DNA from 4 places in the Ideonella azotifigens genome. Region 1 is predicted to be linked to each of the others. Evidence: predicted binding sites of a transcription regulator. Region 1 holds the regulator's gene; each other region holds the start of a gene.
What was found. Region 1 encodes LexA, which represses DNA repair genes until DNA is damaged. Its sites were predicted from a motif close to ACTGTATNNNNATACAGT; they were not measured.
Positions count from the first base shown of each region.

Region 2: LRH25_RS08770 (ATP-dependent helicase) is a predicted target of LexA. The motif match lies at 3,943-3,960, and genes of this name have one in related genera.
Region 3: LRH25_RS10185 (putative DNA modification/repair radical SAM protein) is a predicted target of LexA. The motif match lies at 2,952-2,969, and genes of this name have one in related genera.
Region 4: LRH25_RS26870 (PA0069 family radical SAM protein) is a predicted target of LexA. The motif match lies at 2,749-2,766, and genes of this name have one in related genera.

Region 1 covers NZ_JAJNKD010000005.1:184,976-190,705, reverse strand. The annotation lists gene LRH25_RS13495 (esterase-like activity of phytase family protein) at 1-1,096, shown strand, start outside; gene LRH25_RS13490 (asparaginase) at 1,195-2,154, opposite strand; gene lexA (transcriptional repressor LexA) at 2,225-2,896, shown strand; gene LRH25_RS13480 (helix-hairpin-helix domain-containing protein) at 2,950-3,288, shown strand; gene LRH25_RS13475 (MFS transporter) at 3,401-4,732, opposite strand; gene LRH25_RS13470 (protein kinase domain-containing protein) at 4,759-5,730, opposite strand, start outside.
Region 2 covers NZ_JAJNKD010000003.1:149,595-155,324, reverse strand. The annotation lists gene LRH25_RS08785 (tripartite tricarboxylate transporter substrate-binding protein) at 1-150, opposite strand, end outside; gene LRH25_RS08780 (winged helix-turn-helix domain-containing protein) at 281-1,882, shown strand; gene LRH25_RS08775 (diguanylate cyclase domain-containing protein) at 1,896-3,770, opposite strand; gene LRH25_RS08770 (ATP-dependent helicase) at 3,976-5,730, shown strand, end outside.
Region 3 covers NZ_JAJNKD010000003.1:463,349-469,078, reverse strand. The annotation lists gene LRH25_RS10200 (hypothetical protein) at 1-942, opposite strand, end outside; gene LRH25_RS10195 (VOC family protein) at 1,109-1,528, opposite strand; gene LRH25_RS10190 (hypothetical protein) at 1,656-2,777, opposite strand; gene LRH25_RS10185 (putative DNA modification/repair radical SAM protein) at 2,990-4,270, shown strand; gene LRH25_RS10180 (UdgX family uracil-DNA binding protein) at 4,276-5,730, shown strand, end outside.
Region 4 covers NZ_JAJNKD010000018.1:64,777-70,506, reverse strand. The annotation lists gene LRH25_RS26875 (glycoside hydrolase family protein) at 1-1,306, opposite strand, end outside; gene LRH25_RS26870 (PA0069 family radical SAM protein) at 1,540-2,652, opposite strand; gene dnaB (replicative DNA helicase) at 2,823-4,247, opposite strand; gene rplI (50S ribosomal protein L9) at 4,441-4,893, opposite strand; gene rpsR (30S ribosomal protein S18) at 4,906-5,190, opposite strand; gene priB (primosomal replication protein N) at 5,210-5,518, opposite strand; gene rpsF (30S ribosomal protein S6) at 5,559-5,730, opposite strand, start outside.

The DNA.
Region 1 (5,730 bases):
TCCGGCCGTGGACGACACGACCACCTTCATCCCCCGCTTCCACACGCTGGACCTGAGCCTGAGCCCCGCCACCAGCGGCAGCCTGCCGTTCGATCTGAGCATCACGCTGCAGAAGACCACGCCACTGTTCTCGACCGACGCGCTGAACTACGGCCCGGCCGTGCCCACCGCGAACACCCGCCAGAAGCACTACTTCACCGGCCGCTCGGACAACTTCGCTGCCGGCAGCAATTCGACCGATGCGTTGAACGCTCGCCTTGACCCGGAAGGCATTCGCGTTTCCAAGAGCACCAACCTCGTCTACATCACCGACGAGTACGGCCCTTACGTCTACACCTTCAACCGCACGACCGGCAAGCGCGTGGGCATGTTCACGCTGCCGGCCAAGTTCACGGCGGCCAACCTGTCGTCACAAGGTGCCGCCGAGATCAGCGGCAACACTTCGGGCCGGGTGGCCAACAAGGGCATGGAAGGCCTGGCCATCACGCCGGACGGCAAGACCCTGGTCGGCTTCGAGCAAAGTCCGCTGATCCAGGACGGCGGTGACGGCGGCAACATGAACCGCATCATCACCATCGACGTGAAGACCGGCGCGACCCACGAATACGCCTACGACAACCACCTGGCCGCCACCAACAAGAACTACAACAGCAGCGAACTGCTGGCGCTGAACAACCACGAATTCCTGGTGCTGGAGCGCGACGGCAAGGGCCTGGGCGATGGCTCCAAGGCGGTGATCAAGCAGATCTGGAAGCTCAGCCTGGCCGGTGCCACCGACATCAGCGACCTGAGCGGCGCCGCCAACCTGCAGCCGTTTGCCGTCACCAAGACGCTGTTCCTGGACATCGCCGCCACGCTGATGGCCGCCGGCTTTGCCGACACGCAGATCCCCGCCAAGCTTGAAGGCATGGCCTTCGGCGACGACGTGGTGATCGACGGCGTGACCAAGCACACCCTCTACATCGCCAACGACAACGACTTCCTCGCCAACGTAGGCGGCCTGGACAACCCGAACCAGATCTTCGTCTTCGCCTTCGACGAAAACGACCTGGGCGGCTCGCCATTCGTGAACCAGGTCTTCAAGCCGGCTCAGTGAGCCCGAGGCGGCGCATCACGCGCCGCTCGGTATCGTTTGACAGCTGACAGCTGAGCGCCGATGCGGGGCCACCCGCATCGTTTTTTTTCATGGGCGCATCAAGCGCCTGCGCCCTCGCCCACCAGCAGGCGCAGCAGCAACTCCACCCGCGCCTTGGCCGGTGTCAGCTCGGCGGCGCTTGGCAATGCGTCGGCCGGTGCACCGACCACGCCGCCGCCCAGGCAGCGGCTGGCCCGCAGCACAGCCACGCCCTGTGCGACTGCCTTGCACAAAGCAAGCTCCAGCGACTGGTGCACCGTGCCGTTGCCCGTGCCCTGCACCACCAGCCCGCGGCAGCCCAGTCCGAGCAGCGCCTCGACCAAGGTACCGTCGCTGCCGGCATGACTGGCGAGGATCTCCACCCGCGGCCACTCGGCCACCGGTGCCTGCCAGCGCGCCGGCAAGGCCTCGTCCGTCGGCCAGGGCCGCAAGGGCTTCAGCACGCCTTCTTCGATCAGCGCGAGCGGACCGGCATCACCAGAGCTGAACGCATCGACGCGGTAGCCGTGCCACTTGCGCACATCCAGCGCCCCATGCACCCGGCCGGCCAGCACCGCGAGCACGCCGCTCACACCAGGCCTGGCGGCCACCGTCACGGCGTCCAGCAGGTTCTGCGGCCCGTCGGCCAGCAGCGCGGTCGCCGGCCGCATCGCCGCGGTCAGTACCACCGGCTTGCTCGGCGCCAGCGTGCGCTGCAGGAACCAGGCGGTTTCCTCCAGCGTGTCGGTGCCATGGGTGATGACGATGCCGGCCACATCGGGCCGCGCGAGATGTCGTTCAACGGCTAGCGCCAGTTGCTGCCACACGGCGTGCGTCATGTCCTTGCTGTCGAGCTGCACCAGTTGCTCGGCCTGCAGCGAGAAGCGCGACAGCGCCGGCACCGCGGCCGGCAGTTGCGCCACGCCGATCTGCCCTGCGGTGTAGCCGACGTTGTCATCGGCCCGGCCGGCCTGGCCGGCGATGGTGCCGCCCGTTCCCAGCAACACCACATGGGACACGGCCACTGATTCGTTTTGCATTTTGTGGAAGTCTGGATAAAAATACAGATACTGGATACAACCTCAGCCCGCCCGCGCTGGCTGCAAGCTCATGGACAGTCCCAAGCTCACCGCCCGGCAGCAGCAGATTCTCGACCTGGTGCAAACCACCATCGAACGCACTGGCGCCCCACCCACGCGGGCCGAAATCGCCACCGAGCTGGGCTTCAAGTCGCCCAATGCGGCCGAAGAACATCTGCAGGCGCTGGCCCGCAAAGGCGTGATCGAACTGGTGGGCGGCACGTCCCGTGGCATTCGTCTGCAGAGCGGCACTTTACGCGCGCTCAACGAGGCGCGCGGCAAGCAGTTTTCGCTGCCCTTGCCCAGCCTGGCGCAGCTCACGCTGCCTTTGGTTGGCCGCGTGGCCGCCGGCCACCCCATCCTGGCGCAGGAGCACATCTCGCAGACCTACCTGCTCGAAGCCAGCCTGTTCCCCAGCCGGCCTGACTACCTGCTGAAGGTCAAGGGCATGAGCATGCGGGACGCCGGCATCGTCGACGGCGACCTGCTCGCGGTGCAGAAGACCAGCGAAGCCCGCAACGGCCAGATCGTCGTCGCCAGGCTGGACGATGAAGTCACCGTCAAGCGCTTCCAGCGCAGCGCAGGGCTGATCGAGCTGCTGCCCGAGAACCCGGACTTCGAACCCATCCAGGTCAGGCCAGGCGAGTCCTTCGAGATTGAAGGCATTGCGGTGGGCCTGCTGCGTCAGAACATGATGTTCTGACCCCGCTGGCCGGAGGTATTCCTGCAGGCGAGCCCCCGACGAGGTCAAAACCCATGAGCGCGATCAAGAGCCCAAAAGCTGCCTCCGCAGCCGATTGCCAGCGGCTGGAGCAGCTGCCCAACGTGGGCCCGGCGATGGCCGGCGACTTGCGCGCGCTGGGCATCCTGCATCCGGCCGAACTGGCCCGGCACGACGCGCTGCAGCTTTACCGCCAACTGGAGAAACTGACCGGCAAGCACCAGGACCCTTGCGTGCTGGACACCTTCATGGCGATTGTCGATTTCATGCAGGGCGCCGCGCCCCGGCCCTGGTGGGACTACACCGCGCAGCGCAAGCAAGTGCACGGCGAGCTGCACCCGGCGCCGCGGCACGCGGAACCACAAGGCTCATGAGAAAACGCAGGGCCGCCCCAAGTTTTCTCATCCCCCTCGGGGGGCCTGACGCGAAGCGGCAGGTCTGGGCGCGCTCTCAGGCCGCGGCCTGACAGCGCAAACCGACCCCGCGTCAAACCGGTGCCGTCTCGGGCTGCAGGCGATCCCGCTGTGCGAGCGCCGGGAACAGCTTCCACCACAGCGCCACGACGAGCAGCGTGCCGAAGCCACCCAGCAGCACCGAGCCAACCGGCCCGAGCAGGGCCGCGGTGGCGCCCGATTCGAACTCGCCGAGCTGGTTGCTGGCGCCGATGAACACCGAATTCACCGCGCCGACCCGGCCGCGCATGTCGTCAGGCGTCTCGAGCTGCACCAGTGACTGGCGAATCACCACGCTGAACATGTCGGCCGCGCCGCTGATGGCCAACACCACAAAGGCGAACCAGAACGAGGTTGCCAGCGCGAACGCAATGGTCGCAAAACCAAAGACCGCCACCGCGCCCAGCAGCCAATGCCCGGCCCGGCTGGTGATGGGCATGCGCGAAAGCCATACGCCGATGATGACGGCGCCCAGCGCAGGCGCCGCCCGCAGCAGGCCCAGGCCCTCGGGGCCGGTGTGCAGGATGTCGCGCGCGAAGATCGGCAGCAAGGCGGTTGCGCCACCCAGCAGCACGGCGAACAGGTCCAGCGAAATGGCACCCAGCACCACTGGCCGCTGCCAGATGAAACGGATGCCGGCCGTCAGCTGCGCCAGATCGGGCGCGGGGCGCAGGCTCTGGACCGGCCGGTGCCGGATCGCCAGCACGCACCACACCGCCGAAAGCAGCAGCAGCAGCGACAGGCTGTAGACCACCGCGGCACCCCAGTGCGCGCCAATCATGGCCTGTCCGGCGACACCGGCATCCGCCGCTGCGCCCTGGCCGAACAGGCTGGCGACACGGGGGCCGAGCGCATACAAAGCGCCCCCCAGCGCCGGCCCGGCAATGATGGAGGCCTGCATGGCCGAACTCGCGGCGGCCACGGCGCGCGGCAAAAGCGCTGGCGGCACCAGCGTAGGCGTCAAGGCTTGCTGGGCTGGCATCTGCAGCGCGCGTGCCATGCCCAGCAGCATCGAGAGCAGCAGGATCAGGTTGGCCCCGACCCATCCGCCGACACTGGACAGCGCCAGGCACGCCGCCACCACGCATTGCAGGCTCATGCTGCCAGCCACCAGCAGGCGCCTGTCATGGCGGTCAACGAGGTGCCCCGCCGGCAAGGTCAACAGCAGTGCCGGCAGGAACTGGGCAAGACCGACCATGCCGAGCTCCCAGGCGCTGCCGGTCAGGTCATACATCTGCCAACCCAGCGCCACCATCAACATCTGGTTGGCGGCGCCGCCGGTCACACGGGCGCCCAGCAAGCGCAGGTAGTCTCGCTGGTCGCGCAATCGCGCGCTGCCAGCCGACTTCGGGTCGGAAATGCTCATCCGCTCAAGTTTAACTGGGCCTAGGGTTAGCCCGCGGTCTTGAAAGCCATCACCGCCTGGTTGCGCAGCGTGCGCAGCAGGCTGAGCTCGCGGTCCGCCACCGCGATGGGGCGGTCCCGGTCCGCGTAGATCATGCCCAGCGGCACGCCTTTGCTCATCAGCGGCATCAGCAGAAAACTCCTGGCACCGGCCTCGCGGCACCAGGCCGGCAGGCGGGCCTGAAGGTCAGGCGCACGGGCATCGGCGATCTGGGTGTCCAGGCCCTTCAGGCAAGCGGCGGCGAACAAGTCCATCGTGCCGGTCGGCTGCAGGTTCACGCTGAGCTGGCGCGCCAGTTCCGGCGCACCTTCCCCCAGCGCCAGCCGCGCGGTCATCACGGTCTGGCGGGGGCTGCGCGTTGCCAGCACCACGCGGCGAAAGTTCATTGCCCGCAGCAAGGTCTCGAGGATCATGCGCAGCACTTCGTTGAGCACAACAGCGTCGCCCGCCAGGGTTTCGGTGACCTCGGCAATGCCGGCCGCCAGCAGGTCCTGCGCATGGGCTTCGCTGGCAGGATCGGGCAGCACCAAGGTGGCCGTCGCTTCGGACGCCGAGGCCTGGCCAAGCAGGCGCCGGGCGCGGGCCTTGGCCGGCAGTTCGATGCCCATGGTCGTGGCCAGGTCGGCCAGTTGCTGCTGCGCCGTCTGCACCGCCTGCACCAGGCTGTCCTGCGACATGGCCAGGCCACGCACGTAGCCACTGGCCAGCCGCCGCATCGTGATCTGGTCCTCGCCTGCATCGGCCGCCAGCAGGCTTTGCACCATTTCACCTGCGGCGCGCACAGCCCAGCGCAAGCGCTCGGTGCCGGCGAGCGCACGCTGCGGCATGTCGCCCTCGGCCACGCGCAAGGCATGGCACAAGCTGTCTGGCAGGCCCCAGGCCTGGGCCACACCCAGGCCCAGCGCATCGAAGTCCAGCCCCAGCACTTCGCGCGCAGCGCGGGCTTCGGCCGGGCTGTG
Region 2 (5,730 bases), on a different contig from region 1:
CAGTCGTCCCACCATGTCCGGCGCCGTTCCGGCGGCAAAGGGCACCACCAGATGCACGGCCCGCCCTGGCCAGGTGCCCTGTGCCAGCGCCGCTCCCTGGGCCGCCAGCAGCAGCAGCCATGTCGTCCAGTTCAGCAATGCGTTTCGCATCGGTGTCTCCTTGAGGGTCAGATCGATGGCTGCCATCCTGCGGCAAAGCCGGGCCGCTGGACGGGGCGGCGGCACAAGCTTGGCTGAGGAAATCCTTAAGATCCGGCAAACCGCCTTTCCCCGGCCTGCCTTGCACGATCCATCATCCATTTTTCCGCCCGCATCGCGGCCCGCCGGCCAGGCGACACGCTTCTCGGTAGGCGACTGGCAGGCCGATGCCTCGCTGGACCAGCTGCAGCATGCCGACGGCCGCCGCCAGAAACTCGAACCGCGTGCCATGCGCCTGCTGGCCACGCTGGCGCAGCGCCCTGGCGAGCTGTTCACCAGCGCGCAACTGATGCTTGCCGTCTGGCCCGGTCTGGTCGTCACGCCCGCGTCGCTTTACGAAGCCGCGGCCCAGCTGCGCAAGGCGCTGGGGCCGGACCACCTCGCCACCGTGCCGCGCAAAGGCTACCGGCTGACCGCGCGGGTGCACGGCCTTGCGGCTGCGCAGGACAACGAGATGGCTCCGGCCCTGGGGCCGCATGCCATCGCCGTGCTGCCATTCCGCCAGCAGGGCCTGACGGGGCAGCATGCCTTCCTGCGCGACAGCTTGGCCGACGCGCTGATCAGCGAGCTCTCGCGCCAGCCTGGCCTGGCAGTCATCTCGCGCGGCACCATGCTGCACTACGACCCGGCCGCCGTGGTACCGCAACAGGTGGCTCGCGAGCTGGGCGTCCAGCAAGTGGTCGAGGGCCTGCTCGGGCTGCATGGCGAGACGCTGGAGATCACGGTGCAAGTCGTCGATGGCCAGCGCGGCACCCAGCGCTGGGCCGACAGCGTGAGCCTGCCGCTGGCCAGATGGCCAGACGCCAGCGGCTTGGTGGTGGGCCGACTGGCGAGGGCGCTGAACCTCGAGCTGCGCGACCTGCTTGCCCACACGCCAGCACCCACCACTCAACCGGGGCTCCAAGCCTGGACCCTGGCAACACGTGCCTGGGTAGAGCTGTTTGGCAAACCCGAGGGGCCAGGCGTGAACGCACGCGCGGCGAACTGGGCCGAAGCAGCATTGGTGCTGCAGTCGCCACTGCCGCTGGCTTCCATCTGCCTGGCTTTTTGCCACTGGCGCGCCGCGCAGTTCGGCTGGGACGACACGCCGCGTGAGCAATTGCTGGCCTGCGCCCTGGCCCAGGCCGAGGCCGCGCTGCAGCACGGCCCGCAGGAGCCCGATGCGCACTATGTGCACGCCTTGATCGCTTACAGCCAGGGCGAGACCGCGCGCGCCGAAGAGGGCCTGCGCCATTGCCTGCGCCTGAGCAACTCGCACGCGCCGGCGCACGGGCTGCTGGCGCTGATCCGCACCCGCCGCGGCCATCCGCAGGAAACAGCGGCGCTGTGCGAGCGCGCCTTTGCGCTGAGCCCGCGTGAGCCCCTGCGGGTCGTCTGGCACCTGGCACTGGCCTGGGCGGCATTGGCGATGGCGGATTTCCCCGCGGCGCTGGAAGCTTCGCAACAGGCCATGGCAGTGAACGCCGAATTCGCCACCGCCTACCTCACAGGCACCGCCGCAGCGCAGCAGTTGGGCGCGACCGCCCTGGTTCAGCGCTGGGTCACCTTCCTGCGCGAGCGCAGCGCATTCGACAGCCTGGCCGCGGTACAAGCACGCCTGCCACCCGCCACCGAACCGGCGCACCGCCAGCAAATGGTCCAGTTGCTGGCGCTCCTGCGGGCTGCCGGCTTGCCGCCCCGGTGAAACCCATCCAGCTTCAGGCGTGCGCCTCGCCACGGCCGGCGCGGCGCCTGGCCTTGTCGTCGTACATGGCCCGGTCGGCGTCCTGGATCAGCTGGTCCAGGTCATCGTCCCCGCCGAAGAACAGCCGGACGCCGATGCTCGCGCCGACGCAGGAGGCCATGCCCATGCTCAGCAGCCACGGCTGCGCCAGGGCCTGGGCGATCTTCTCGCGCACGCCGTCGGCAGCCTCGCTGGCCACGGCAAGTTCCTGGCCCAGGTTCTCGCAGATCACGACGAACTCGTCGCCGCCCAGCCGGGCCACGGTGTCACTCTCGCGCACGGCGCTGCGCAGCCGCCGCGCCACCTCCACCAGCAAGCGGTCACCGGCGTCGTGGCCGTGGCGGTCGTTGAGCTCCTTGAACTGATCCAGATCGATGAACAGCACGGCGCCGTGGCTGTTCAGCCGGCGGCTGTTCTGCTGCGCGTGGCGCAGCCGGTCCAGCAGCAGGCGGCGGTTGGGCAGCCGGGTCAAGGGGTCATGGAAGGCCAGGCTGCGCACCTCTTCTTCCATCGCCTTCTGGCGGCTGATGTCGCGCGCGATCTTCGAGGCGCCGATCAGCTCGCCGGCCTGGTCGACCAGCGGCGAGATGGTCACCGACACCGGCACGCGCCTGCCGCTCTTGTGCAGCCGCTCGGTCTCGAAGTGCTCGACCGGCTCGCCGCCGCGCAGACGCTCGATGATGGCCTCCTCCTCGTCGCGCCGCTCGGGCGGGAACAGGCGCTGCAGCGGCTGGCCCAGCATCTCGGCCGCGCTGTAGCCGAAGATCTGCTCGGCGCCGCGATTCCAGCTGGTGACCTTGCCGTCCAGCGTCTTCGAGACGATGGCGTCCTGCGAGGATTCGACGATGGCCTCGAAGCGGCGCTGCGCAGCGTCCAGCTGCCGGCGCGAGACGCGGCGCAGCTGCAGCAACGCAAAGCCGGCCACTGCCAGCGTGCTCACGGCCAGCAGCACGATGCTGGTGTCCACGCGGTTCCAGCCGCTCGGGAAATCCGCCTCCGGCAGGCCAACCACCAAGTACAGCGGAAGGCCGCGCAGCTTGCGGTAGGCATTGATGCGCGAGACGCCGTCCAGTGCGGTGGCGGCCACGTATTCACCGGCATCCGGCCGCGCCGCAATCGCTTCGCGCAGCTGCTGCGACACCTCGCTGCGGCCGATGCCGCTGCGCCCGCTGTCCGGCCAGGGCTGGCGGTAGACCAGCGCCAGTCCGGCGGTGCGCAGCGTGGCCGCGCCGTGCGCGCCCAGGTCCACGTCGCGGAACACCGGGCCGAACAGGTCGACCGGCAGGTCCGCGCTGACGATGCCGAGGAACTCGCCCTGCCTTCCTTGCAGCGCCCGGCTCAGCATCATCACCCACGTCCCGGTTTCGTCATGCCGCACCGGCCCGGCGATCAGCAGGCCGGGCTCGCCGCCCTGGCGGGCACGCACGAAATCCTCCCGTTGCGCGAAGTGCTGCGCCGCGCTGCGCCCGACCTGGCCTTGCCCGTAGCGCAGCTGGCCCATCGCGTCCACCACCGTCATGCCGACGATCTCCGGCGCCGCGGCGCGGTAAGCCTGCAGCTCGCGCTCGGCATCGAACGGGCTGCTGGCGTCGTCCAGCAAATGGTCCACCGCGTGGTAGGCGGCCACCTGCAGCATCAGGTCGATCTTGGTGAACACGTCCGTCACCCGGCCTTCGAGCAACCTCGCCAGGTTCTGCGTGGCGGCCGCGGCCCGCTCGCGCTGGCGCACCCGCTCCTGCCAGATGGACACCCCTGCCAGCGCCATCAGCAACATGACCACCAGCACCGCCACGATGGCGTAGGGCAGCCAGTCGGACAGTCGCCGGGATGGGGGTCTTGGAACGGGCATGCGGCCTCATCTGCTGCGCCACGGCCGTCTCGCGCGTGGATGGCGGTAGGCCCCCGCGCGGCCCGCGGGCCTCGGTGGGGCTCGCGGCTTGTCCTGTCGGCCGACGTGAATCGGCGAAGTGTTACACGGACACCGGCAGCGAACCAAGCCGCCGCCAGGCCGCCCCATCCAGACTGTTGATTCATCCAGTATGCTCGCAGCCGCGATGCAGACCCTGACCCGACCCGACGTGCCACCGCCCTCCGGCACCGACCCGCTGGCCGCGCTGAACGATGCCCAGCGCGAGGCCGCCAGCCACCTCGGCGGCCCGCTGCTGGTGATCGCCGGCGCAGGCTCGGGCAAGACGCTGACGCTGGCCGCCCGCGTGGCCCACCTGGTGCTGAACGGCGCCGACCCGCAGCGCCTGCTGCTGCTCACGTTTTCGCGCCGCGCCGCACAGGAACTGCAGCGCCGCTGCGCCGCCTTGCTGCACCAGGCGCTGGGCCTGAAGCCCACCCAGGCCGCGCCGGTGCTGCCCTGGGCCGGCACCTTCCACAGCGTGGGCGCGCGGCTGCTGCGCGAGCAGGCGCTGGCCATCGGCCTGTCCGAGCAGTTCACCGTGCTGGACCGCGGCGACGCCGAGGACCTGATGGCCCTGGTGCGCCAGCAGCGCGGCCTGGCCGCCACCGCCAAGCGCTTCCCGATGAAAGGCACCTGCCTGTCCATCTACTCGCGCTGCGTCAACAGCCAGAGCGCCGTCGGCCCGGTGGTGCAGCAGGTCTTCCCGTGGTGCCAGGACTGGGTGGACGAGCTGCAAGCCCTGTTCGCCGACTACGAAGCCGCCAAGCAGGACCAGCAGGTGCTGGACTACGACGACCTGCTGCTGTGGTGGCACACGATGATGCAGGAGCCGGCCATCGCCGGCCCGCTTTCCGAGCGCTTCCAGCACGTGCTGGTCGACGAATACCAGGACACCAACCGCCTGCAGGCCGGCATCCTGCGCGCGCTCAAGCCTGGCGGCGGAGGTGTCACCGTGGTGGGTGATGACGCGCAAGCCATCTACGGCTTCCGCGCCGCCGAAGTGCGCAACATCCTGGACTTCCCCGGCCAGTATTCGCCGGCCGCGCGCATCGTCACGCTGGATCGCAACTACCGCTCCACGCAACCCTTGCTCGACGCCGCGAACGCGGTCATCGCGCTCGCACCCGAGCGCTTTGCCAAGACGCTGTGGACCGACCGCGCCTCGGCCGAGAAGCCACGCCTGGTGACCGTGGAAGACGAGCCCACGCAGGCGCGCTGGGTCTGCGAGCAGGTGCTGGCCCGCCGCGAGCAGGGGCTCACGCTGATGCGCCAGGCGGTGCTGTTCCGCAGCTCGCACCACAGCGCCGCGCTGGAGCTGGAACTCGCGCGCCGGCGCATTCCGTTCGTCAAGTACGGCGGCCTGAAATTCCTCGAGGCCGCGCATGTGAAAGACGTGCTGGCGGTGCTGCGCTGGGCCGAAAACCCGCGCAACCGCCTGGCCGGCCTGCGCGTGGCGCTGCTGGTGCCCGGCATCGGCCCGGCGCATGCACGCCGGCCGCTGGACACGCTCGCCGCCGCCGCGGACCCGGGCGCTGCGATGGCGACCTGGCAACCGCCCGCGGCCGCCACCGTCGAATGGCAGGCCCTGGCCACGCTGTGGCTGGCGCTGCGCCGCGGCGAACCCGGCTGGCCCGGCGAGCTGCAGGCGATTGCCGACTGGTATGCCCCGCAGCTGGAGCGCCTGCACGAACACGCCGCCGCCCGCCAGACCGACATCGACCAGCTCGTGCAACTGGCCCGCGGCCAGCGCAGCCGCGAGCGTTTCCTCACCGAGCTGGCGCTGGACCCGCCGGAGGCCAGCAGCGACAACGCCGGTGACCCGTCACTGGACGAGGACTACCTGATCCTCTCCACCATCCACGCCGCCAAGGGCCAGGAATGGCAGGCCGTGACGCTGCTG
Region 3 (5,730 bases), on a different contig from region 1:
CAGGGCCATCAACGGCCGGTCCGCCTGGGCACGCAGCACCGGCGCCACCCGCTTGAGGATGCTGCGGGCGCTGTTGCGGTCCCCGGCGGCATTGAGCGCGATGGCCTGGTCGCAGGCACACAGCGCCAGCGCGGTCCACACGGCAGGCTGCTCGCTCTGGCGCAGGAACTCGGCCAGGGCCTGGTTCAGCAGGTGGATGGCGTCGGCGCTGCCACGGCGCATCGCGATCAGCCCTTGTGTCCACAGCACCTTGCCTTCGCTCTGCGGCGGCAGCACCGGTGCGGCGTCCACGCGCGCCATCAAGGCCTCGGCCTCGGCCAGCTCGCCAAAGCGGGCCTGCGCCAGCGCGTGGTCCAGCACCCGCGAGGCCTCGTCACTCGAAGCCGCCTGGGCCTTGCCCATCAGGCGCACGAAGCCCGTGCGGTTGCCAGCGGCGGCATGCACCCCCGCCACCCGCGCCTCATACGAGCCCGGGCGCTCGGTTTGCTGGCTGCGCCACGGGGCCAGGTCTTCCAGCGCGCCGTCCAGGTCGCCCTGGCGCGCACGCAAGGTGGCCAGGCGCACTTCCAGGTCAAAGTCCAGCTGGCTGGTGAAGCGGCCACTGGCGCGCAACTCTCCGGCCAGGCCCACCATCTCGGACCAGCGACCCAGCGCGTCGGCCTTGAGCAATTGCTGGTAGCGGTCCGCGCGGCGGCGGCGCCAGGCGGCCTGCAGCATCGGCCACAGACCCGGCCGTTTGCGCCAGCGCAGGCTCAAGCGCTCGAGCTCGGCTTTGGTCGCCAGGTCCAGCCCCAGCCGGCCGGCCGGCACCGCAGGTGCCGCAGCGACTGGCAGGTCCTTGCCGAAGACGATCTCTGCCGGCCCGTCGATGTCCACCCAGTCACTGGCATGGCGATCGCTGACCGCCTCGACAAATCCTTGTTGAGCGCGAGCGTCGGACATCTTGGGGCGAAACATCGAAGAAGCCATGGATCGTGAGGTGGGCGCAAAAGAGCTGACCAAACAGGGGCGGCAAGCGCCGTTTGCCCGTCATCAGCAGATCGCGTACCTGACACAAACTGTCACCTTCGGCGCGGCCGCCACCCGGCCTTTCCAGCCTTCAGGCGCCTCACATCGGATTCAGCTCGCCATTGACGATCCAGGCCACGCCGAAGCGGTCCACCAACATGCCGTTGATCCGGGCCCAGAACTGAGGCTGCAAGGCCATGGTGGTCCGTCCGCCTTCGGCCAGGGCCTCGAAAGTGCGCTGGGCTTCGGCCACCGTGTCGAAGTTCAGGGTCAGTGACACGCCTTTCACACCCTCGTACGGCATGCCGGGCGGCACATCGCCGGCATACAGATCGCCGCCGCCTGGCAGCGTCAGCGCCGCATGCATCACCGCATCGGCCGTGAAGCCCGGCATGCGCTGGTCCGCCGGCAGGTCGGCGTTGCGCAGCAGCTTCAGGCTGCCTTGCAGCACACCTGCGTAGAACTGCATGGCCTCGGCGCATTGGCCGGGGAAGGCGAGGTAGGCAATGGGGTGCGGCATCGTGGCTCCTTGACGTGAATGGGAACGCAAGCCCGGGGACGGCTTGCATTTCCACGTCGAACAAGGGCCGGCGGTTTCGACAGGCCTCAGCCGTTTTAGACCAAGGGTTTGCCCGGCGCGTGGACGGTTACCTGCCGGACTCGCCCGCCATGAAGTCGCGCCTGAGCACGGCCAGCAGTGGCGCGTCTGCATGGGCACGCAGCACCGGCATGACATTTTTCAGCGTTGCCTTGGCTTGGGCCTTCTGGCCGGCGGCGTGCAGGGCCATGGCCTGGTCGCAGCTGCAAAAGGCCAGCGCGGTCCACACGGCGGGCGAGTCGCTGCGTTGCAGGAAGGCCGCCACGGCCTGGCTGAGCAGCCCCAGCGCACCGGGCCTGCCGCGGCGCATCGCGATCAGCCCCTGGGTCCAGGCGACAAAACCTTCTGCCATCGGCGGAAGCAGCGAGAGGTCCAGGCCGGCCATCAAGGCCTCGGCACGCGCCAGGTCGCCAAAGCGGGCCTGGGCCAGCGCATGGTCCAGCACGCGGGCTGGCTCGTCGCCGGACAAGGCCTGCGCCTGGCCCATGGCCTGCACAAACCCCGCACGGTCGCCGCCGGCGGCGTACACAGCAGCCAGCCGGGTCTCATACAGCCCGGGGTGGATGACCAGCCGAGACTGCCAGTCGGCCAGGTCCTCCAGTGCGCCGGGCAGGTCGCCCTGGCGGGCACGCACCGACGCAATCCGCACGTCCAGGTCGAAGTCCAGATTCGCGGCCAGTTCACTGGCGCTGCGCAGCCGGCCCGCCAGGCCCACCATCTCAGGCCAGCGGCCGAGTGCATGGGCCTTCAGCAGTTGCTGGTAACGGTCGGCATGGCGGTAGCGCCACAAGGCCGGGGCGAACGGCAGCGCCAGCAAGGCCACGGCGATCAGCATCCACGCCGGGCTGCGGGCCCAGATGCCGCCCGCCAGCAGCAGGGCGTCCACCATCAGCCAGACGCGGTTCTTGCGCGCCACGACCTGCAGCAAGGGCAGCAGGCCGGGCCGCTCGCGGAAGTGCAGGTGCAGCTTTGCGAGTTCTGCCTTGTCGGCCGCGCTCAGGCCTTGCAGGCTGGCCTCGTCCTGGCTGATCGCCACCTCCTGGTGCAGCACGACTTGCCGCAGCCCCTGGGCACGCAGTTGGTCGCGCGCCGCGCGTGCACTGTCGGCTTCGACAAAGCCTTGCCGGTCGCGGCCATCGGCCGTCTTGGCGCTGTAAAGCAGTTGAGCCATGGGTCGGGTCAGGAAGGTGGTCGTTCGCCGGACGATTGTCTGGCAGCACGCCGGCAGCGCATCCGCCATCCGGCCGCGCTTGGCTGCCGCTGGTCTGCCGTGATCCGCCGAGCAGGCATGGTTCAGACCGGCCCCTGCGTCACGGAGGGGAATGGAAGGCTGCGGCAGTCGATAACTGTATATTCATCCAGCCCCAAACACCCAACAGCTCCGTGGACCTGCAACGCAAACTCGCCATCCTGGCCGACGCCGCCAAGTACGACGCCTCCTGCGCCTCCAGCGGCAGCAAGCCGCGCGACTCGGTCGGCGGCCGCGGCATCGGCTCGACCGAAGGCGCCGGCATCTGCCACAGCTATGCGCCGGACGGCCGCTGCATCTCGCTGCTGAAGGTGCTGCTGACCAACTACTGCCTCTACGACTGCCTGTATTGCGTCAACCGCGTGACCAGCAACGTGCCACGCGCCCGCTTCACGGTGGACGAGGTGGTGCAGCTGACGCTGGACTTCTACCGGCGCAACTGCATCGAAGGCCTGTTCCTCAGCTCCGGCATCGTGCGCAGCGCGGACCACACGATGGCCGAGGTGGTCGAAGTGGCCAGGGTGCTGCGCGAGGAGCACGACTTTCGCGGCTACATCCACCTGAAGACCATCCCCGAAGCCAGTCCCGAGCTGCTGGCGCTGGCCGGCCGCTACGCCGACCGGCTCAGCATCAACATCGAGCTGCCCACCGCGGAAAGCCTGGCTCAGCTGGCGCCCGAGAAGGACGGCCGGGCCATTCGCCGCTCGATGGCCAGGCTGCGCGTGCACATCGACGACGCCAGGGAGGCAGCCGCGCCGCCGCCAGCCGTCGTCTCGCTGGCCGGACTGAGGCCCAAACGCGCGGCACCGCCGGTCTTCGCGCCGGCCGGCCAGAGCACGCAGATGATCGTCGGCGCGGACGCGACCGATGACCGCGCCATCCTGGTCACCAGCGCCACGCTCTACGGTGCCTACCGGCTGCGCCGCGTGTACTACTCGGCCTTCAGCCCCATTCCCGACGCATCGCTCGCCCTGCCCTCGCAGGCACCGCCGCTGGTGCGCGAGCACCGGCTCTACCAGGCCGACTGGCTGATGCGCTTCTACGGCTTTGCGCACGACGAGATCGTGCCAGCCGGGCAGGGCATGCTGGCGCTGGACATGGACCCCAAGCTGGCCTGGGCCCTGGCCCACCGCGAGCGCTTCCCGGTCGACCTGAATCGCGCCCCCAGGGAGATGCTGCTGCGCGTGCCCGGCCTGGGCGTGAAGACAGTTGAAAAACTGCTGGCCGCCAGGCGCAGCCGCCTGGTCCGTGCCGACGATTTGCGCCGGCTGCGCGTGCCGCTAAAAAACGTGATGCCGTTTGTCGTGCTGCCGGACCATCATCCCGGCGCGCTGCTGGAAGCGCAGGACCTCGCGGCACGGCTGCGGCCGGCACCGCAACAGGCTTCGTTGTTCGACGCTGAAGCAGTCGTCTGAACGCCATGCCGCTTGATCACACCGTGCAGCTCGCGCACGAGGCCGACCTGGCAGGTTTTCGTGCCGCTGCAAGGCGCCTGTGCCAGCAAGCCGTGCCGCCGGACAGCGTGCGCTGGCAGGTCGCGACCGCGGCCTCAGCTGACCTGTTTGCCCTGGCTGAACCGAGTGAGCCATTCGCGGTGAACCCGGCTGGAAAAAACGCCGCACCGCTCGCGGTGCCGGCCTTTTTCATCCCCCTCTGCGAGAGCGTGGCCCTGCATGCCGACAACGCCCGCTTCGCGCTGCTCTACCGGCTGCTGTGGCGCCTGCAGCGCGAACCCGGCCTGCGCAGCGACCCGCTGGACGCTGACCGCCTGCGCGCCGAGCAGATGGCCCGCGCGGTCACACGCGAGCAGCACAAGATGACGGCCTTCGTGCGCTTCCGGCCCCTCGCCGCCGACGGGCCATCGCAGGAAGAGGACGGTAGCCGCTGGCATGTCGCCTGGTTCGAGCCAGAGCACCACATCGTCGAAGCCACCGCGCCGTTTTTTGCGCGCCGCTTTGCGCAGATGCGCTGGGCCATCCTGACGCCTTCGCGCTGCGTGCGCTGGGACGGCCACGCCCTCGCGTTCGGCCCCGGCGCGCAGCGGGAAGATGCCCCCGCGGCCGATGCCGGCGAACAGCTCTGGCTCACCTACTACGGCCACATCTTCAACCCTGCGCGGCTGAAGCTGAAGACGATGCAAAAGGAGATGCCGCGCCGCTACTGGCACAACCTGCCCGAGGCGGCGCTGATCCAGCCGCTGGTGGCCCAGGCCGAGGCGCGCAGCGGCCGCATGGTCGATCAAGGCGGCACGGTACCCGCGCACCGTCGCCCGGCAGCCTCTTCGGCACTGGTGATCTCCCCGCCCACCTTGCTGCACGAAGGCATTGCCGCCAGCACCCCCATCGACTGGGACCTCGTGCGCGATGGCCCCGAACGCTGCCGCGCCTGCCCCATCGGCGCCTGCGCCACCCAAGCTGTGCCTGGCGAAGGCTCGCGCGAGGCACAGCTGATGATCGTCGGCGAGCAACCCGGCGAACAGGAGGACCTGCAAGGCCGCCCGTTTGTCGGCCCCGCCGGCCAGCTGCTGGACCGGGCTTTCGAAGCGCTGCACTGGCAACGCGACGAGCTCTACCTCACCAACGCCGTCAAGCACTTCAAGTTCGAGCTGCGCGGCAAACGGCGCCTGCACAAGACGGCGGCGCTCAGCGAAGCCCAGGCCTGCCTGCACTGGCTGGAAGCCGAGATCGCCTTGCTGAAACCGCAAGCCGCCATCGCCCTTGGCGCCACCGCCACCCGCGCGCTGCTGGGCCCCGGCGTGAAAGTGACCACCGCCCGCGGCCAGTGGTTCACCCGGGCAGACGGCTTGCCGGTGCTGGTGACGCTGCATCCATCGGCCTTGCTGCGCATGCCGATCAGCGAACATGACGCGGCCTTT
Region 4 (5,730 bases), on a different contig from region 1:
CACCCAGCTGGGTATCGACACGCCACACACCCTCAGGAACTGATGGCATCGTGTCGGTCTGCAGCTTGTAGCGGTTGTAATAGATGAACGGCCCCCCGGCGGTGATGAAGTACTCCGGGTCCATGCGCACGCGCGCCGGAGCGTCCGGGGGCGTCAGCAAGGTCAATGCCGAATTTCCCGGCAGGATGCCCATCATCCCCAAGGTACTCGGTTGGGTGAGGTTGGTGGAGTCGCTGGTAGTGTTCATCTGGAAGAAGATGTACGACTTCCCGTTGTACACAAAATATTCCGGCGACCAGATGTAGGGCGAATTGGACGGTGCAGCCAAGGTGGCCACCGGCGTCCAGGCGGCCACACCGGCGGCGTTCGGCAACTTGCGATAGACGACCAGTTGCGTGCCGTCTTTCACCGTGAAGAAAACGTACTCGTTATTGAACTCAGGCGCCTGCCACATCATGGCACCCACCTGGTTCGAAGCATCGTCCGTGATCTGGGTCAAGGTGTCGGTATCGGTGTCGTACAAGTAGACCTGCCGGTAACCCTGACCCGAAGTCTTGCGGGTACCCAGGCCCGTCAGGATGATGCTGTGTGTGCCGGGAACCCAACGGCGTGACCCACCATTGAAGCCTTTGGTCGGCACCTGGGCTTCTGTTGAACTGGCAGACTGCCGCCAGTAAGTCTTGACCTTGTTGTAGTCCTGGTACTGGATGCGCGGCAGGGTGTCGCTGAGGTCCAGCGTGCCAATCGGCGACTGCCGCTGCATGCCGTTTGGCAAGAATCCCGCGGCCCAGGTGCCGTCGGCGTTTTGGCTGGCAATCCCCAACCCTGTGCTGTCTGCCGTCGGCGGATCTACGTCCGGCTGGTACCTGGTGTAGACCAGCTGGGAGCCCAGCGCTGAGAACATCCATTCCGGGCCATTGCCGAAGTCGGTCGGCAAGGCGGTGTGGGTGTCGACCAATTGGCCACGACCGTCCAGCGGCTTGAACTTGCCCGTCTGGAAATCGACCTGACCTACCCAAAGATTGTTGGTCAAGTCGGTGTAGGCCAACCGTGAATTGCCGGCTCCGCTGTTGCAGGTCGAGCAGTAGGTGCCGTCGCGACCCCAATCGAACTCATAGTCGATGATGTAGCGAGAGGTCACCTGCACTTCGGGTGCGGGCGTTGCCGTGGCGGTGCCTGCGGCGTGGACAGCACTGGCCACGCCGCCAGCCAGACAAAGGGCAAGCGCGGCACGGCTCAAAATCGCCGCGCAATGTTGCACGCCGATCGGCGTGACGCCTGCTTGCGAAATGTCCTGCTTCTTCATATTTGAATCTCCTGGCCGCCGGTCAAACAGGCGGCATGCGGGTCACCGTTGCCGAAACAAGCCACCGTGACATTTGTCATCTGAAGCTTGCTAACCGTCACCTACGACTACACCGATGACGTACGGTTACCACTCTACGCAGCGCAGCGTCATGACACCAGCATTTTTGGCGCTTGCTCCCTAACTCTCATGACGCCACACGTCAACCCGCACTGGCGCGGTGCAACATGGGGTTAAAACAAGCTCAATTGGTGCAGTGCGCCAGCTCTGGCAGGCGGTCTGAATTCACCGAAATCCAACACTGTCCGGGTGTTGTTCAGACCCAGCTTGCGCACCGCGAGCGTGAACCGCTGGCGCAGCAGTTCCGCCCAGGCGCCTTCGCCGCGAAGCCGGGTGCCAAAGCGAGCGTCGTTGTCGCGGCCGCCCCGCATCTCGCGCACCCTGGCCATGACCCGCGCGGCCCTGTCCGGGAAGTGGGTCTGCAGCCAGTCCTGGAACAGCGGATTCACTTCCCAGGGCAAGCGCAGCGGAATGCTGAAAGCCGAGACGGCACCGGCCTGTGCGGCCGCCTCCAGGATGCGCTCAAGCTCCGGTTCATTCAGGAACGGGATCACCGGCGATACGCTGACCCCCACCGGTACACCCGCCTCGCTCAAGCTCTGGATGGTTTTCAGGCGCCGCTGCGGTGAAGCGGCGCGCGGCTCCAGGATGCGCGCGAGTGCCGGCTCCAACGTGGTCAGGGACACATAGGCCGCCGCCAGGCCTGCACCGGCCATGGGCGCGATCAGGTCCAGGTCGCGTTCGATGCCTGCCGACTTGGTGATGACAGAGAACGGATGCGAAGCTTCGCAGAGCACTTCGATGATCGCGCGGGTGATGCCCAGCTTGCGCTCGACCGGCTGGTAGGCGTCGGTTGCGGAGCCGATGTTCAGCTGCGCTGGCGTGTAACCCGGCCGGCTCAAGGTTTCCCGCAGGCGCTCGGCAGCGTTCACCTTGGCAATGATGCGCGTCTCGAAATCCAGCCCAGGCGAGAGATTGAGATAGCTGTGCGTGGGCCGCGCAAAACAGTAGATGCAGCCGTGCTCGCAGCCCCGGTACGGATTGATCGACAGGTCGAACGGAATGTCTGGCGACTCGTTGCCGGTCAGGATGGATTTGACATGCTCGAAGATGACTTGCGTGCCCGGCGCCAGTTCTTCGGCTTGCACAGCCTGATCCAGCGCACCCCAGCCGTCGTCGACCGGCTCACGCTCGTCGCGGCTGAAGCGGTGCGCAATCGCCCAGGTCGTGCCCCTGCCCTTGCGCGGTTGCAGCGTGATGGGCGCCGTGGGCACCGGCGCAGCCATGGGTGCGGGTGTGGAACGCCGCAATGGCGAGCGCTTCAGCGAGGCCGCATCGTCCAGGGACTCGTCAGCTGGCGGGAGTGAAAAACGGGATGGCATGCTGTATTTTTATACAGTATTTCATCCCTCGCCGCCAGCCATTGAATCCACCGCGCAGCCGGTGGCACGGCGGCTCAGTATTCGCTGCCGCCGTAGGCGGCGTCGGGCGCCAGATTGTCGAACTTGGTCGATTGCTTCAGGAAGGCGAGGTGCACCGAGCCCACCGGGCCGTTGCGCTGCTTGCCAATGATGATTTCGGCGGTGCCAGGAATCTTGGATTCCTTGTTGTAGTAGTCGTCGCGGTAGATGAACATGATCACGTCCGCGTCCTGCTCGATGGCGCCGGATTCGCGTAGATCGGACATCATCGGCCGCTTGTCGGTGCGGGTTTCGACCGAGCGGTTCAGCTGCGACAACGCGATCACCGGGCAGTTCAGCTCCTTGGCCAGCGCCTTCAAGCCGCGCGAGATCTCGGAGATTTCGGTGGCACGGTTTTCACCATTGCCGCTGCCACTGCCGCTCATCAGCTGCAGGTAGTCGATGACGATCAGGCCCAGCTTGCCGCATTGGCGGGCCTGGCGCCGCGCACGGGCGCGCAGTTCGGCCGGGTTCAGTGCAGGGGTCTCGTCGATGAACACCGAAGCCTTTGAGAGCTTGTCCACGGCCTCGGTGAGCCGGCCCCACTCGTCATCCTTCAACGCGCCGGTGCGCAGGTGCTGCTGGTCGATGCGGCCCAGCGAACCGACCAGACGCAAGGCCAGCTGTGCGGCGCCCATTTCCATCGAGAAGATGACCACCGGCAAACCTTCGCTGACGGCCACGTACTCGGCGATGTTCAGTGCGAATGCGGTCTTGCCCATGGACGGACGCGCGGCCAGGATGATCAGGTCGCCGCCCTGCAGGCCCGCGGTCATGCGGTCCATGTCGTAGAAGCCGGTGCGCACGCCGGTCACGTCTTCGGCGCCGTTTTCAGCGAGCTCGGTGACCCGGTCGATCAGTTGCATGACCAGTTGGTCCATGCTCTGGAAACCGCCCTTGCTGCGCTGGCCTTCCTCGCCGATCTTGAAGATCTTGCCTTCGGCCTCGTCGAGGATTTGCGAGACCTGCTTGCCCTGCGGGTTGAAGGCCTGGGTGGCGATCTCGTCGCTGGCGGCGATCAGCTTGCGCAGCACCGCGCGCTCGCGCACGATCTCGGCGTAGCGCCGCAGGTTGGCCGCACTGGGCACGCTTTGCGCCAGTGCGTTCAGGTAGCCGAGACCGCCGCATTCGTCGGCCTTGCCGAGGTTTTGCAGCCGCTCGAAGACGGTGATGACGTCGGCCGGCTTTGAGGTGCTGATCAGGCCGCCGATGGCGCCAAAGATCATGCGGTGCTCGTAGCGGTAGAAATCGCCCTCGCTGAGCACGTCCGCCGCCCGGTCCCAGGCACCGTTGTCCAGCAGCAGACCGCCCAGCACCGACTGCTCGGCCTCAATGGAATGCGGCGGCACGCGAAGTTTGGCGACCTCGTCGTCACGGCTCTTGGCGGAGCGTCCGCCCAGTTCTTCGAAGATCGTCGACATCAGCAAATCATAAGAGGCAGGCGCCTGGCACGGTGTGCGCAAGCCTGTGGAAAAGCTGGGGGAAGCGGGTGCACAAGCACCGGCCGTCCCTTGCGAAAGCGCCCGTCCGGAAAAGAAAAAGGGCCGGTTCGAAAACCGGCCCCTTCTGGGCGTGCACCAGTGTCGCAGCCAAGCTGCGACCTGTGGGCCAGGATCAGTCGGTGGCGCCGACGACCTTGACGTTGACTTCCACGACCACGTCGGTGTGGGCAGCCACGTTGACCGAGAAATCGCCAACCGCCTTCAGCGGGCCGTTGGGCATGCGCACCTGGGCCTTGACGATCTGGAAGCCTTGCTTGACCAGGGCTTCGGCGATGTCGCCGTTGGTGACGGAGCCGAACAGTCGGCCATCAACGCCAGCCTTCTGGCTGACGATGACGGTGACGCCGTTCAGCTTCTCGCCCAGGGCCTGGGCGGTCGACAGCTTCTCGGCAGCGACCTTTTCCAGTTCCGCGCGGCGGGCTTCGAATTCCTTGATCGCGGCGTCCGTGGCGCGGCGGGCGCGCTTGGTCGGGATCAGGAAGTTGCGGGCGTAACCGTCCTTGACCTTGACGATGTCGCCCAGGTTGCCGAGGTTGGCCACTTTGTCCAGCAGGATGATTTGCATGGTGTGGACTCCTTAGACGCGGTGCATGTCGCTGTACGGCAGCATCGCCAGGAAGCGCGAGCGCTTGATGGCGGTGGTCAGCTGACGCTGGAAGAACGCGCGGGTGCCCGTCAGGCGAGCCGGCGTGATCTTGCCGTTTTCACCGATGAAGTCGCGCAGCAGGTCCACGTCCTTGTAGTCGATCGATTCGACGCCAGTGACAGTGAAGCGGCAGAACTTCTTGCGGCGGAACAGCAGCGATTGCTGGTTGCGCTTGGGACGGCGGTCCTTGGAAAAACGTGACTTTGGCGGGGGCATGTCAATGACCTCTGAATTTCTATCCGGATACAGAAACGGGCTCGTCGACGTCGAGTTGCGTGATGTGAAACACCAGACCCTTGCCATTGCGCGAGGGGGCCAGGAAGCCGGCAAACATCGCCTGCACTCCCAGCGCCAGCCGCTCGGCCTGACGGGTGATGTCCCCGATGACCACCGAGCGGATCTCCAGCGAGACCTTGCGGGGTTGCCCGTTCTGGCTGACCTCGGACTCTGCCTTGAGCAGCATGTCCAGGGCCGGCAGACCGGCGGGGGTGTAACGCATCTTGCCTCGCTCCACCACTTGGGCGGCCAGAACCAATCGGTTCATCGAGGCTTGCAACTCACAACCGACTTGAACCCTGCTGGGCTCAGGCGGTGGTTTCCTGGGCAGCCTTGCGGGCTTCTTCCTTCTCGACCGACTTCATCATCACGGAAGGCGTTGTTTCAGCCTTCTCGAGCTTGACGGTCAGGTGACGCAGCACGGCGTCGTTGAAGCGGAAACCGGTTTCGAGCTCAGCCAGCACCGCGGTGGTGCACTCG